DNA from 3 places in the Paenibacillus sp. MY03 genome. Region 3 is predicted to be linked to each of the others. Evidence: riboswitches for the same ligand, from Rfam matches in the RefSeq annotation. Region 3 holds a riboswitch; each other region holds the start of a gene.
What was found. Region 3 has a riboswitch for cyclic di-GMP ahead of B1748_RS30005 (transglutaminase-like domain-containing protein). Riboswitches for the same ligand answer to the same signal wherever they lie in the genome.
Positions count from the first base shown of each region.

Region 1 (4,251 bases), on a different contig from region 3:
TCGGCTGTCTGGTGATTATCGCACCCCGAACGATGGGAACCGCATCGTTCAAGCTCTTGCATGGGAAATGGAAGACTTATCACCCGTCGGATACGAGACTGACTCGGAGTCTGCTCAACTGACGGCGTTCTCGCAGGGTGATCAGTTCTCTTTGCGTATCTATCATACAGTTAGAAGCGATTACGAGACGGAAGATCCGGCTATTGGAGCAGCGCAGCTTCTCAATGAATTGACCGGTATAGGCGTCGCAACGATTATGAAGAGCAATAGGGAAGAATGGCGACGGCTATGGTCTTCTGGTCTTGCCTTTACTGATGACGATCCGAATAGAACGAAGTTGGTTCTTGCTGCGCAATTCCATTTGTTGTGTAGTTTGAGCGAGCAGCCGTTTCCTTTCGGAACGCTGGGCGTCGCAGGAAACGGTTGGGGAGGCAGTCAATTATGGGATGCGGATTTATGGGTTTTTCGCGCAATTCTTCCCCTGTGGCCTCATTTAGCAAAACCGATAGTGGAATACAGACTTTCGACGTTAGAAAATGCTAGAATACACGCCGCTGATAATGGGTATCGCGGAGCGTGGTATCCTTGGGCGGCTAAGCCGGATGGTACTCCGAATTACCGACCCGAATACCGTGAAGAGATCCATAACAATGTCTGGATCGCACTATCCGCGTGGGAATACGCAAACTTCACCGACGATAAAGATTTTCTGGTGAAGGCTTGGCCTATGATTCGCGATATCGCGGATTTTTTCGTTTCCCGCGGCGAATGGGGAGATGATGGAGACTTTCATCTGTGCAACGTGCTCGGTCCAAACGAAGCAGTGGCGGAGTTCGGGCACCGCTTTTGCGATGATAATCATACTACGAATTTTGGAGCTACTAAAGTGTGGCAGGCGGCGGATGAATGCGCTCGGCGGCTAGGCAAAGTGCCTAATCCGGAATGGAACGAGTCGGCGGAGCGAATTTATTTAACGAATGCGGGGCTGGACGGAATCGTTCCCGAATACACGGGATACGCGGGCGAAGGCATTAAGCAGGCGGATTTCATCTTGAGTCTCTACCCGTTGGGTTTGGAAATGGGCAAACGGGAAGCGTTCGCCAACATAAGCTATTATCACGATAAAATTATGGCTTACGGACCTTTGATGAATGCACAGATCGAGAGTTGTCTGTTCATGCTATACGGTGACAAGGAGCTTGGACTCGAACATTTGTTCCGGGAATTCGGGAAGTACGTTCGTGGACCGCACTTTATTCCTTTCGAGGGACGAACGAACAACGTAGCGTATCTGCTTACTGGAATCGGCGGATTGCTTCAGGCACTTCTTTATGGCTACTACGGGAATTCCGCAAAACACGCGAAGGATTTTCCGACGATCGGAAAGGAAGGGGAGAACAACGGTTAGCCCGTGCATCGCGATCGTAGGTATTCTGAATATGGATATCGTATTGACGATAGATCACATGCTCCGGTAGGGCGAAAAAAGATAATAGAATTTCCAAATTTCAAGAAGTGTCATTTGGATTTTACGATCTTAATGGAAACATACATGAATTACGGAACATACATGAATTACGGAACGACTACTCGTCTGGTATTACAAACCATGAATAGCTGAAATCTAATAATAACAGCTTGTGGATGTGTCGTAGCCTTCGGGTTACTCGGTCAGAGTTTTGAAGAAGCGGAGTCACGCGGCGCGCTGACATTCGTCGTGACTTGGTTAGTCCAAGGCATTTCGAGGAATTGGATTCAGACAGACAACCCCGATAACCTGACTGCGTCGCGGCCGACTCCTCGTCAGGTTATCGGAAGCACTGTGGTCATTGCCAAAACTTGTATGGCTATTCTGTCAGGAGGGACGACAAACTTAAAATTCGTTTTCAGTACTGGGCCTGATGCGGAGTTGACTATGAGTTTGATGAAGCAATCGGGATCGATCTAACCGGGAATGTGATCGGCTACTGTGGTGGAATTTCGTTGAAGATGTTCCTTATACGAACCCTTTCTTGACCGACAATTACATATGGATAATGGCAAAACTGTCGAAAAGCAGCGACGCAAAGCCACGGGTCTTCTCACTATTTATGTGATGACAGCGGGTTACCCAATTGCCAAGCACGGCCTATATGGGTCGTGTTTTTTTTATTTGTTTATTTGGGAAACAGAGGAGAGTAATATGGTATTGGAAGCAAATATACAACGAGAATGTCCGATGATTTCCAAGAACAGCAATGAGAATATAAATGTTGTGTTAGTGGACCGAGATTTGGAATGGTGTTGCCGTTTTGCTAATTTACTCGAAACAGAGAGAGATATTCATCTCATAAATACTTCAGCTACAAAAGAAGAGGCAGTGCGAGCAAGTTTACAGCTAGACGTAGACGTAGTAGTGGTGAATGCAACACTCCAGTCGTCTGGACGCGATGGATTAGATGCAACAAAAGACATTCTCGCCGAAAGGGATGTTCCCGTCATTGCCGTTGCTTCCAGCGCAGACCCTGAAGTGATCGTCGAAGCAATTACAGTCGGGGCAGTGAACTTCATAAGCAAAGCCGATATTCAGGACATTATCATGGCGATTCGCGAAGCATATCGACATCGTCCATCTCTACACCCCAAAGCATCGAGGGTGCTCCGCGAGGAGTTTATCCGGTTGAAGCGCCAGGAATTTTGGTGTAAGTTGACTGCGACTGAGAAAGAAGTGCTGCAATTAATCGCTTGGGGTTACTCGCAGTCCAAGTTGATTCAGTTGATGGGTATTTCGCCTAATACAATGAAGACGCCCATTCGTCATATTAGTAGAAAGCTCGGCACGAAATCAATCAAAGAAGCAGCAGTTAAGGCGAGGCGGGTTGGACTCGAGAAACACATGGATAATAAGGAAAATGATGCATAGTGATGAATTTCGATCTGGTTCGACAAAATTCTAAAGCTTAGGGTGACTAAAAAATCATCCTGCCGGATCATAACGAAAATTAATAAAACTAGGAATAAGGAGGGATTGAAATAGAAAAAATGCCCACTGTGGTTAGGAGGGATATGTGGCAAAAGTAACTAAAAGATGAAGCATGGGATAGTTGTCTGTCAGGTGGAGAACGGGGGGACAAGCCCAGTGGTTCCTAATACACAATGCTTAAGTACATGCTATTGTACATAATAATTTTATTTATAAATTTGATAATGACAAGTGCAATAACTAATTAAATGAATATGAAAGAATTCAATAGACACCATATTCACGCATCGGGGTATTCACCCTCGGTCCGGCAGGAGATTTTGGCAGGGAAGCTGAATCAGCCGGACACATCCGACTATGTCGGACGTCGTGAATATACGAAACGTTATCGGAAATCCCCTAAATCAAATTTGGAGAACTTTATGAAGATAATCTATAAGATCTATTATGAGGAAGAGTTGAAGGCAGCAAATCTACTTCAATTAGAAAACGAGCATAATCAAATTTATGGTGAGTTTAATATTGTTTTTGGAAATCAATATTACCTTCCGTATCCAACAGAAGAAACAATAGGGAAGAATCCAGAGATCTTTTCAGAACTATTACTTACACATTTCGATCAACTGAATTTAGTCTGTATATCTTTAGATGAACAAGTTACAAATTATGTGGCTATTCGATACATTGAAAGTCCATGGGTATGGCTTGAATACAAAAGAGTAAATGATAGAGTATTTGTTTCAGAGATTTTTCATGAAGATGGTGGCCCCAATAGTTATGTTTCATTTGAAGAAGAATATTTTCAAAGATCTAAAAAAGAAAAAATTGCATGTATTCCATTGAATGAATTATTAGTTGAGGTCACTCGAAAAACTAACAGCTTTATTGAAGAACTCCAAAAGATTAATCCATTATTATCTGAAAGCAAAGCAATTAAATCATTTTTGAGTAACACAAGAAGAGGGGACATCCCATAACACCATATTCACTCATAGGGCATTCACCCTTAGTCCCAGTAGCGACTTCAGGAAGCTATTGCTGTGGACACACCCGACTTTGTCGGACGTCGTGAATATACGAAACGTTAGACGAAAATCCTTAAGGAGTGAAACATGAATAGAAAAAAACTTTATATTTCTTTGTCCTTATCTCTGTTCTTGGTCCTGTATATTTGGTTTTACATTTGGATACTTGCAAGTGTGAAAGATACGCTAAAGACAATTTATTTACATCCTGATCAAGATGCTCAAATCGAAGGGAAATACGTTGAACCTGAGCTAATGAATAAG
Region 1 covers NZ_MXQD01000018.1:2,846-7,096, reverse strand. Annotated here, with positions in the region: gene B1748_RS17350 (glycoside hydrolase family 65 protein) at 1-1,408, shown strand, start outside; cyclic di-GMP riboswitch class I at 2,029-2,114, shown strand; gene B1748_RS36440 (response regulator transcription factor) at 2,183-2,902, shown strand; gene B1748_RS17340 (hypothetical protein) at 3,385-3,939, shown strand; gene B1748_RS17335 (hypothetical protein) at 4,075-4,251, shown strand, end outside.
Region 1: another riboswitch for cyclic di-GMP. It lies ahead of B1748_RS36440 (response regulator transcription factor); the one in region 3 lies ahead of B1748_RS30005 (transglutaminase-like domain-containing protein).

Region 2 (4,251 bases), on a different contig from region 3:
AATCCGTTCCACGCCCTGCGAGTTCGACAAAATATAGACGTTCTCCAAATGATGCTCCGCCTGAAGCTTCTCCAGCGTTTCTTTAATTACGGAATAACGGGGATCATCCGCGCTGGCAAGCTCGACATCGCTTCCCGGTATTGCCGTGAGCGCGTTGTAGACAATCTTGATATCCGTCTGCAGCCGCATGTCGAACTGCTCCAGCAGCTTCTCCGACAGATTGCGCTGCGACAGGTAGCCGGAGACGGCGAACGCCGCGCAGGTAACGATTAGCAGGCTCAGAATGCTGATTGCGATTTTGACCGAGAGATGTTCTCTATACCAATTGAAATTAAACAAGGATTTTCTCATGCTCTTTCTCCTTCATGGCTAACCTTTCATAGGCCGCATACGTTTCCGTGATCTTTTGCTTCAAGAAATCGACGATGGCAGCTACGTCCGATGTTTGCGTGTAAGGCGAGATGACGAACAGCTTGGACGCATATAACGCGACGTCGCCGTTGCGTTCCGCCGTCGGTACGTATAGATGTTTTTTCGTATCGCCGAAAAACATCTTCTCGCGGTCCCTGCCGAGAATCTCGAACAGCATCTCGTTGAGCCGGTTCTCGCGTTCGATCTCCCGCTTGGTCCGCAATCCCTCGCACTCTGCCGCGTAACCGTTTTTGCGGTCGGTATAGAGGCGGAACAAAGTAATCAAGCCGGGGTTATTCGGGTTGACGATGACCGCCTCCGGCACATCCGCGGAAAGCGTCTTGCGGAAGGCGATGTTGACTTCGACGAACTGGGCAAGCAGCTTCCGGTAGCCTTCGGCTCCGAAAGCCAGCAAGGCGCTCAAGATGCTGATGGAGCTGCCCATTCTGGAGCATTCCAGCGTGTAGCTCGTATGGTAGTCGCCGTAGCCGCGATGCCCTACATACGGAGTCTCGTCCGGCTCCAGATCGACCAGCTTCAAATCGGAGGCCTGTTTGACCAGAAACAAGCTGGTCGAGTATGGCGTCTGGCCAAGTTTCTGAAAGTCGAAGCAGAGCGAATCCGCCAAGCGCAAGTGCTGCATCCGCTCTCGGATCGCCGCAAGCGCGGCCAACGTCTCCTCTTCGAATTGCAGCGGGTTGCCCGCAAAGTCGTAGTCGTTAAAGAACGCGAAGAATCCGCCAAGCGCCGAATCCGCATGAATATGCGGCCTTCGCATGCCGTACTTTGCCGTCAGCGCCTCCGACGCGGCGGCAATCTCTTCGATGTTATCGATGCCCATGGCATCCGTCGTGGCCGTCGTCGCCACGATGTAGACCGGAACGCCGCCGCGAAGGATGACTTGCTCCATCTTCGCTTCGAGATCCCCCACGTCCATGGAACTGTCCTCGCGCGTGCGTACTTTAATAAGGTTGTTCGTGCCGAGTCCTGTCGCTTCCATCGACTTAAACAAGCTGTAGTGCGCCGCCTCGGAGCAAAAAGCAAACAAATTGTGAGGCACGCCTGCCTTCTTAATGGAAGCATCATGTTTGTTGACGGCGATGCGCAGCCCCGTAAAGATCGCTCCTTGACCGCCCCAAGTCGTATAACCGCCGCTCTCCGACGGATTGCAACCGATTAGATCCGACATCATTGCGACAACTCTAACCTCGGCCTCCGCGCCGGCAGGGCCGTATACATCCCACAGGTTATTGCCGTTTACCATAAACGCGGTTAACATGCCAAGGATGCCCGGCGTGCTCGCCATTGGCAAAATATTGGTCAAAAAATATTTGGTATGATACGGATGTCCATGCAGCAGCTTAAGCAGTTCGTCATTTACCTGGTCCAGCGGACGGCCGCCGTCCGGGATGCGGCTTGACGCCGTCAGCTCGCGATAGAAATGCTGCCCCCTCTCTTTTGTTCCTTTCAAATTAACGGCTTCGGGATCCTTTAACGCATCCACTCCTTCCACGATCTGCTTGACCAGCTCTATGAAATAATCTCTTTGCTGCAGGTTGCCGTCGTCGCTGGGAAATAAGGCACGAATATTCAAGTTCTCCATTCTCTCTACCTCTCTCCAATGTTTTTCTCTATGTTTTCTATAGGCAAAAAGAGGCATGCCTCTATGTGACCATAGGCATGCCTCCGTTAAAACTGTGCAACTGGCTGACATTTCCCCGTGAGAAGTAGTCCCTATAGCTTTGCGTCTCGCGCCTTTCGACGGATTTGCAGGTATATAGTTGTACAATGTGCCCAAATAATTTAGTAAACTTTGACAATGAATAGGAACATTCTACTACTAAACCGATCGGATATCAATAGTAGAAACTAGAGGATATTGTTAATTCCATTAAGAAATCATCAAATTGTCACATTCCTCCTGTTCGGTCAATGATTTCCCCAATATCCGAATCGTACATACTTGTCCCAGATAGATGCTGGCGGACTGCCGGCTGGAGCACGCAAGGAAGCTGGTCGGTTTGTGCGATTTTTCGTACACAGGAGGTCTTGGAAATCTATAAAGAGGTTCTATATCTGGGTAAGACGAAAGTGAATCCCATTCGCCACTATACTCTGCCAAGGGTAATATAGGATAGCAAAAAAACCTTTACCGTGTGCATTGGTTACCTTGCCATGCACGCGATAAAGGTTCTATTGATTTATGCAGCGACTATTAGTTCCACCCTACCGGACCGTCCCCCTGCTTCGCGAGGCGTTGGCCTGACGGCAGCGGCGCGGCGGGCTCGATATGCGGCAGCGTCTCGCCGGCCTCCGCCATGCGGCGGAGCAGCGCATCCCGCAGCCGGTCCGCCACGCCGCGGTGCGATTCTAACCCCGCCAGGTTGTTCAGCTCGTAGGGATCCGCGTATAAATCGTAGAGTTCCGTCTCCAGATAACGCCCCGCTCCCTCGTCGCGTTGCGGATGAGCCTGCGGAGCGGTGACTGCGTATTTCCAGCGATGCGTGCGGATGGCGCGCCCCACCTGGGATTCGCTGATCTGCACGAACACTTCGCTCGGCCAGTTCGCCACCCCTCCCCCTCTCAGCAGCGGCATGACCGAGCGGCCTTGCATATGCGCAGGCACGCCGAGGCCGCATGCGTCAAGCAGCGTCGGCGGCAAGTCGACGAGGCTGACAAGCTCGGGGATGCGCCCGCCTCGGGAGAACGGGCCGCCTCCGATTGCGGCCGGCACCCGGATCGAGCTGTCGTGGCAGGAGCGCTTGTATTCGTTGTTGCGCGTCTTGAAGTGCGAGCCGTGATCAGAGGTAAACACGATGATCGTCTCTTCCTCCAACGACAGGCTGCGCAAGGCGTCCATAACGCGGCCAAGCGCCTCGTCGAGCCGCTTCACCATCCCGTAATAGCCGGGCAAGTGCTGCGGTGCCGTGCCGACAAGGGATGCGAGGTCGGGCGGCGTCCATGCCGAAACGTATTTCCCGACCTCGGATTCCGGAGCCGGATAATCGTCCCTGTGATTTTGATGATGCGGCTCCAGGAAGGAGAGAAACAGGAAAAACGGATCGTTCTTATGCTTGTCGACATAGCGGATCGCCGCGTCCGCCAGAGCGTCTACCCGGTACCCCGGCAGCCTGACAGGTTGATTGCGTTCATCGTAAAGCAACGTCCGGTATGCATCGGACGTATGCTCCAAAGCATCGGCCGCAAGCCAGCTCTTGTAGCCGCCGCGCAGCTCTTCCGGTACCGGACTGTCTCGGGTAACGGCCAGATGCCACTTCCCGATATACCCCGTCTCATACCCCGCTTCGTTAAAATAATGCGCAAGAGTCGGCCATTCCGTGGACAGAGGTATTCCGTTCGTATAACAGCCGTTCGTCGTGGCGTATACCCCTGTCTGTAGACAAGCTCTCGCCGGTCCGCACACCGGTTGGGGAGTAAAGGCGTATTCCAAATGTGTCCCGCGAACCGCAAGTCGGTCGAAGTTGGGGGTCAAACCAAGCGGATTGCCGTGCACCCCGGTCGTGTCCCAGCGCTGCTGATCGGTAAAAAAGACGATTACGTTGGGTCGTCTTCCGGCAACGGCGCCTTCGCCTCGCCCATCATTGTCTATCTTTAATGACATAAAGGTTCCCTCCTCCTCAGCCCTTCAACCCGGTCGTGGCGATGCCTTCCACGAAATATTTTTGAGCCATAAAAAATACCGCGATGCAAGGCAAAATCGTAACGACCGACATCGCCATGACTTGATTCCAATTGACCGCTCCCTCGTTGTCGAGCACCATCCTCAGACCAAGCGCCACCGTATACTTCGAAACGCTGTTAATATAGATCAACGCCGTA
Region 2 covers NZ_MXQD01000074.1:25,422-29,672, forward strand. Annotated here, with positions in the region: gene B1748_RS34220 (methyl-accepting chemotaxis protein) at 1-351, opposite strand, end outside; gene B1748_RS34225 (pyridoxal phosphate-dependent decarboxylase family protein) at 332-2,014, opposite strand; cyclic di-GMP riboswitch class I at 2,107-2,193, opposite strand; gene B1748_RS34230 (sulfatase family protein) at 2,627-4,033, opposite strand; gene B1748_RS34235 (carbohydrate ABC transporter permease) at 4,050-4,251, opposite strand, start outside.
Region 2: another riboswitch for cyclic di-GMP. It lies ahead of B1748_RS34225 (pyridoxal phosphate-dependent decarboxylase family protein); the one in region 3 lies ahead of B1748_RS30005 (transglutaminase-like domain-containing protein).

Region 3 (4,251 bases):
TTGAGCCTTGCCTTGGACAGCGGGTAAGCCGCCATAATCGTAAACAGCATATTAAGCGCGGTGCCTACCAGCGTAATGATTACCGTGTTCTTCATGGCGACGATCAGTTGACCGTCCCGAATCAAATTGTTGTAGGCGTCGAGATTAAATTCGATCGGCCACATAAACACTTCGCCCGCGTTGATCGCCCTGCTGCTGCTAAAGGACGTCGCGATAATATTGATAAAGGGAAACAAAGTCGCATAAGCGCATAACGCAAGGAAAATATAGTTGAGCCATCGAAACCAGGCTGGCGAGGAACTTCTTTCATTCATGTCCGATTACCTCCTGTCGTCCTTCTCACCATAGGCCCCTCTCTCCCATCGCCTTGATGATCCGGTTAACCGATACGACCAAAATCAAGGCAATCAGCGATTGGAACAGTCCGAGAGCCGTCGTATAGCTGTACTGCAAATTCACCAGGCCTCTCGTATACACAAAGGTGCTGATGACCTCCGCCACGCTTGTCACCGCGTCATTGCGAAGCGCATACACCTGCTCGAAGCCGACATCCATCATTTTGCCTACTTGCAAAATGAGCAGAATCGCGATCGTGCTGCGAATGCCGGGGAGCGTTACATGCCAGGTTTGCCGCAGCTTGCTTGCCCCGTCCATTCTTGCAGCCTCGTACAACGTCGGATCGATGGAAGCCATGGCGGCCAAATACAGGATCGTGCCGAAGCCGGCTTCCTTCCATATACCGGAGACGATAAAGCTGACGGGCCACCAAAGCTTGTCGGCCATAAAGTAGATCGGCTCCAGCCCGAAGCCCTTTAGCAAATAGTTGACGAACCCCGTGGACGGCGACAGTAACGCGATCACGATGCTGCCCAGCACGACCCAAGAAATGAAATGGGGAATATACAGCAAATTTTGCAATGTCCTCTTGTACCATTCCACGCGGACCTCGTTTAACAGGATGGCCAGCAGAATCGGCACGGGAAACGCGAATAGAAGGTGATACAAGTTCAACAAAAGCGTGTTTTTAAGCACGACATAGAACTCCCGGCTCGCAAACAGCTTCTCGAACTGCTCGAAGCCAACCCAGGGGCTGTTCCAAATGCCATCGGCCAGACGATAATTTTTGAACGCGATAATCTCGCCGAACATGGGAGCGTATTTAAACACGAGCAGATAAATGGCCACCGGCACAAGCAACATATAAAGAAAGCGATTTCGTGAAACTTGCTTCCAAAATGACGATTTTTTTCTAGCGGGCATTCCGGCTTCGGCAGGCAGTCCCGTCGGTTGCGGTATATTCATTTTCATGCGAGTCTCCTTTCGGTTTAAATGGTTATTGGCTAACCTGCACCCTTAAACTAGCACGGCATCGCCCGCTATTGAAATCACCACTTTTTACGGCGCTACGCCATATCCTTTTTTGGAGCACACGCTTTTTTTGAGATGCTACACCCTTTTCGCGATTTGCCCCTTATTACGCTCCGAATCCGGCTTAAACGCAAAAAAAGAGACCCGCTTCGCGAGTCTCCTTCTTCTTATGAACCTATATATTAGTACTGTTTGGTTTTCGTATACTTGGTTGCGTCCTTTGCAAATACGGTCGCTTTGTTGCTTTGCTTAATGCCTGCGTCCACTGTCGTATCCACGATGACCCACTTGCCGTTCAGATAAACCTCGTTCCATGCGTGGTAGACGTCTACATAATCGGAATCGCCCATGACCAGCTTGGTCGGAATATCAAGGCTTCTCAGCATTGCCGCGTATGTCGAAGCGTATCCGTAGCAGATCGCCTTCTTCGAAGCAAGCGTCTTGTCGATGCTCGGCAGGTAGTCGGAAGTGACGGTGTCCGCCAGAACCTTGTCATACGCGATATTTGCGATGATGTAGTTGTATACGGCTTTCGCTTTTTCTTCGTCCGTCGTTTTGCCCTTGGCCAGCTCCTTCGCTTTCGCAATGGCTTGGCTAGTGCTTGTCCAGCTTACATTTTGAACGGAATTAAGGTACACGACCTTCTCATCCTTGAGGTTCAACTTAACCGCTTGTTGCTTAACCGCTTTATACGAGGTGCCCGAGATGTTCTCCAGAAGCATGATCTTGTAATCGCCATTGCCGAGCTGCAGCGGGAGAGTCTCCGTTACGCGGCCTGTAGCCAGACTATACGTATAGTTTTCTTTGCCCTTCGCGATCATGACTTTCATCTTGACCTTCGGCTTTACGTCATAGGTTACCTTGACAATGCCTTGCGCCAATGCCGACGTGTCCAGCCAAGCAGCACCTGCATCAGCGGCCGATACAGCTTGTACCGATGTAAACAGCACGAATACCGATACAACCATCATAATGAATTTACGCATAACAAAAAACTCCTTTCGGTGGCCAGGCTGCCATCTGTTTAGAAGGCCCTATAGCTTTGCGTCCCTGCCTTTCGACAGGTTTGCCATTATCGTGTGAAGCTTTAGAGGTAGTCTCGGAGCTGAAAACCGAACTTTTTGACACGCAATAAGGTGTTCAATAAAGACCTATTGCCGTGCGATAAAGTCCTATAAACAACAAAAAAAGCCCAATCATTCGGTAGCTGGCTGTCATCAATCCATGGATTGGAAGACCCTGTAGCTTTGCGTCCCTGGCTTTCGCCAAGTTTGCCGTTATCGTGTCTCGCTTTTATAGTTCCATGTTACCACAATTTGCTAGAGTTGCAACCCTTTTTTCTGACAAATGGACGCTTGGTTCGATGCTGGCCTTCAACGCTCGTCAAACCGATTGAACAACATTGTCGCCTGAGAGAACACAAGCTTCTCGCAAAACTAGAAATTAGTAGTTTTAGCCCATATGAATAAGCATATTTTCCTAGTAAATAGGTAAAAAGTTTGATATTATTAGGAGAGTATGTAAGCGAGGTGATGGATATGTCCGGATATATAATGTTCACCGAATTAACGACACCGCTCAAGCTAATCGGTATTAGAATTTTTCGCGACGAGAACGGCCATTACTGGTACAAAGTCAGGAAGAACAGCCGCAAGCGGATCTTTTCTAAATTCTGATCAATCCCAGTTCCCATACATGCCCTGTCAGACGCAGAATCGATCGGCTCCGCAGCAGTACCGAACGGTTACATAGTCCAGACACAGCAAGAGAGGCTCCCGGGCTGCAAGCCCGGGAGCCTCTTCTCTTTTGTATCCTATAACATGGATTCCGCAAGCTTGCGGCCTGCTTCTAGCTCTTCTTCGAACTTGGTTCGATATTCGGCAAGGATAGCCGTGCTATGCCCGCCCGCCGTCAGCGCCGCCGAGGTGTCGGCAATGATGGTCTCGAAGTTGCCCGTACAAGTCGCTACCGCCGCTTGAATATCTGACTTTAGCTTCTTTTTGCCCGCTTCGCTCGTATCCGTATAGCTCAGCACGATTCCCGTCAGCGTAGATTCGCAGCTCGAACGCAAAGCGTACAGTTTGGATTCCGCACCCGAAGTAATCTGTGCATACGTCTGGTTCGCCGGCGTTCCTCCGCCAGGCGCGCCCCCTCCGCCGCCGTTGCCCGCTCCGGGAGCGCCGCCGCCCGTGCCGGAATTGCCATCTCCGGGTTTTCCGCCATTGTTCGATTCGCCATGCTCCGCCTGGTACGCCTTCGACTGTCCACTGACCGTTCTTGTCGCAGGATCCCAGTCAATCTTGGTGCCGAGCGACTCTGCCAGAAAGCGCAACGGCACGTAGATCGATCCATTGAGGATAAATAGGGATTGACCCTCCGGCAGCGCCTTCGCCTTGCCATTAAAGATCAGCGTCGCTTCCTTGACCTTCATGGTCAGCGTCTGCGTCGTCTGGCTTGGCTTGCCGCCGCTCGCCGCAAGCAGCTTCTTCTTGAGATCGGCAAGCTCCGCTGCCGTGGGCTCCGAGATGGTCACTTGATTTTTTGCGGGATCCCAGCCTACCTGCTTCAGCAAAGCATAGGAGAGATAACGGATAGGCACGTAGGTCCGCGCCTGATGGATAAAAGCGTGCTGCCCCTTGGGCAGCGTCAGTTCCTTATCGTCGAAGATGAGCCTGACCGGCTGCGTCTTGACCTGCACCGTCGTTTCCTTTTTAGGCTGCGCGGCCTGCGCCTTCACTGTCGCGGCTGCCGCTGCATAAGACACTCCCGCTCCGGTAACAGCGGACGCAGGCACAGCCGCCGCCCGTCCGGTGCCTTCTGCCGCTCCCATTGCCGCTTGCAGAGGTGTCGCCATTAACAACAGGGACGCCATTAACGTCATCC
Region 3 covers NZ_MXQD01000053.1:47-4,297, reverse strand. Annotated here, with positions in the region: gene B1748_RS30015 (carbohydrate ABC transporter permease) at 1-314, opposite strand, end outside; gene B1748_RS30010 (ABC transporter permease) at 340-1,302, opposite strand; gene B1748_RS30005 (transglutaminase-like domain-containing protein) at 1,551-2,354, opposite strand; cyclic di-GMP riboswitch class I at 2,369-2,449, opposite strand; cyclic di-GMP riboswitch class I at 2,568-2,654, opposite strand; gene B1748_RS30000 (stalk domain-containing protein) at 3,182-4,251, opposite strand, start outside.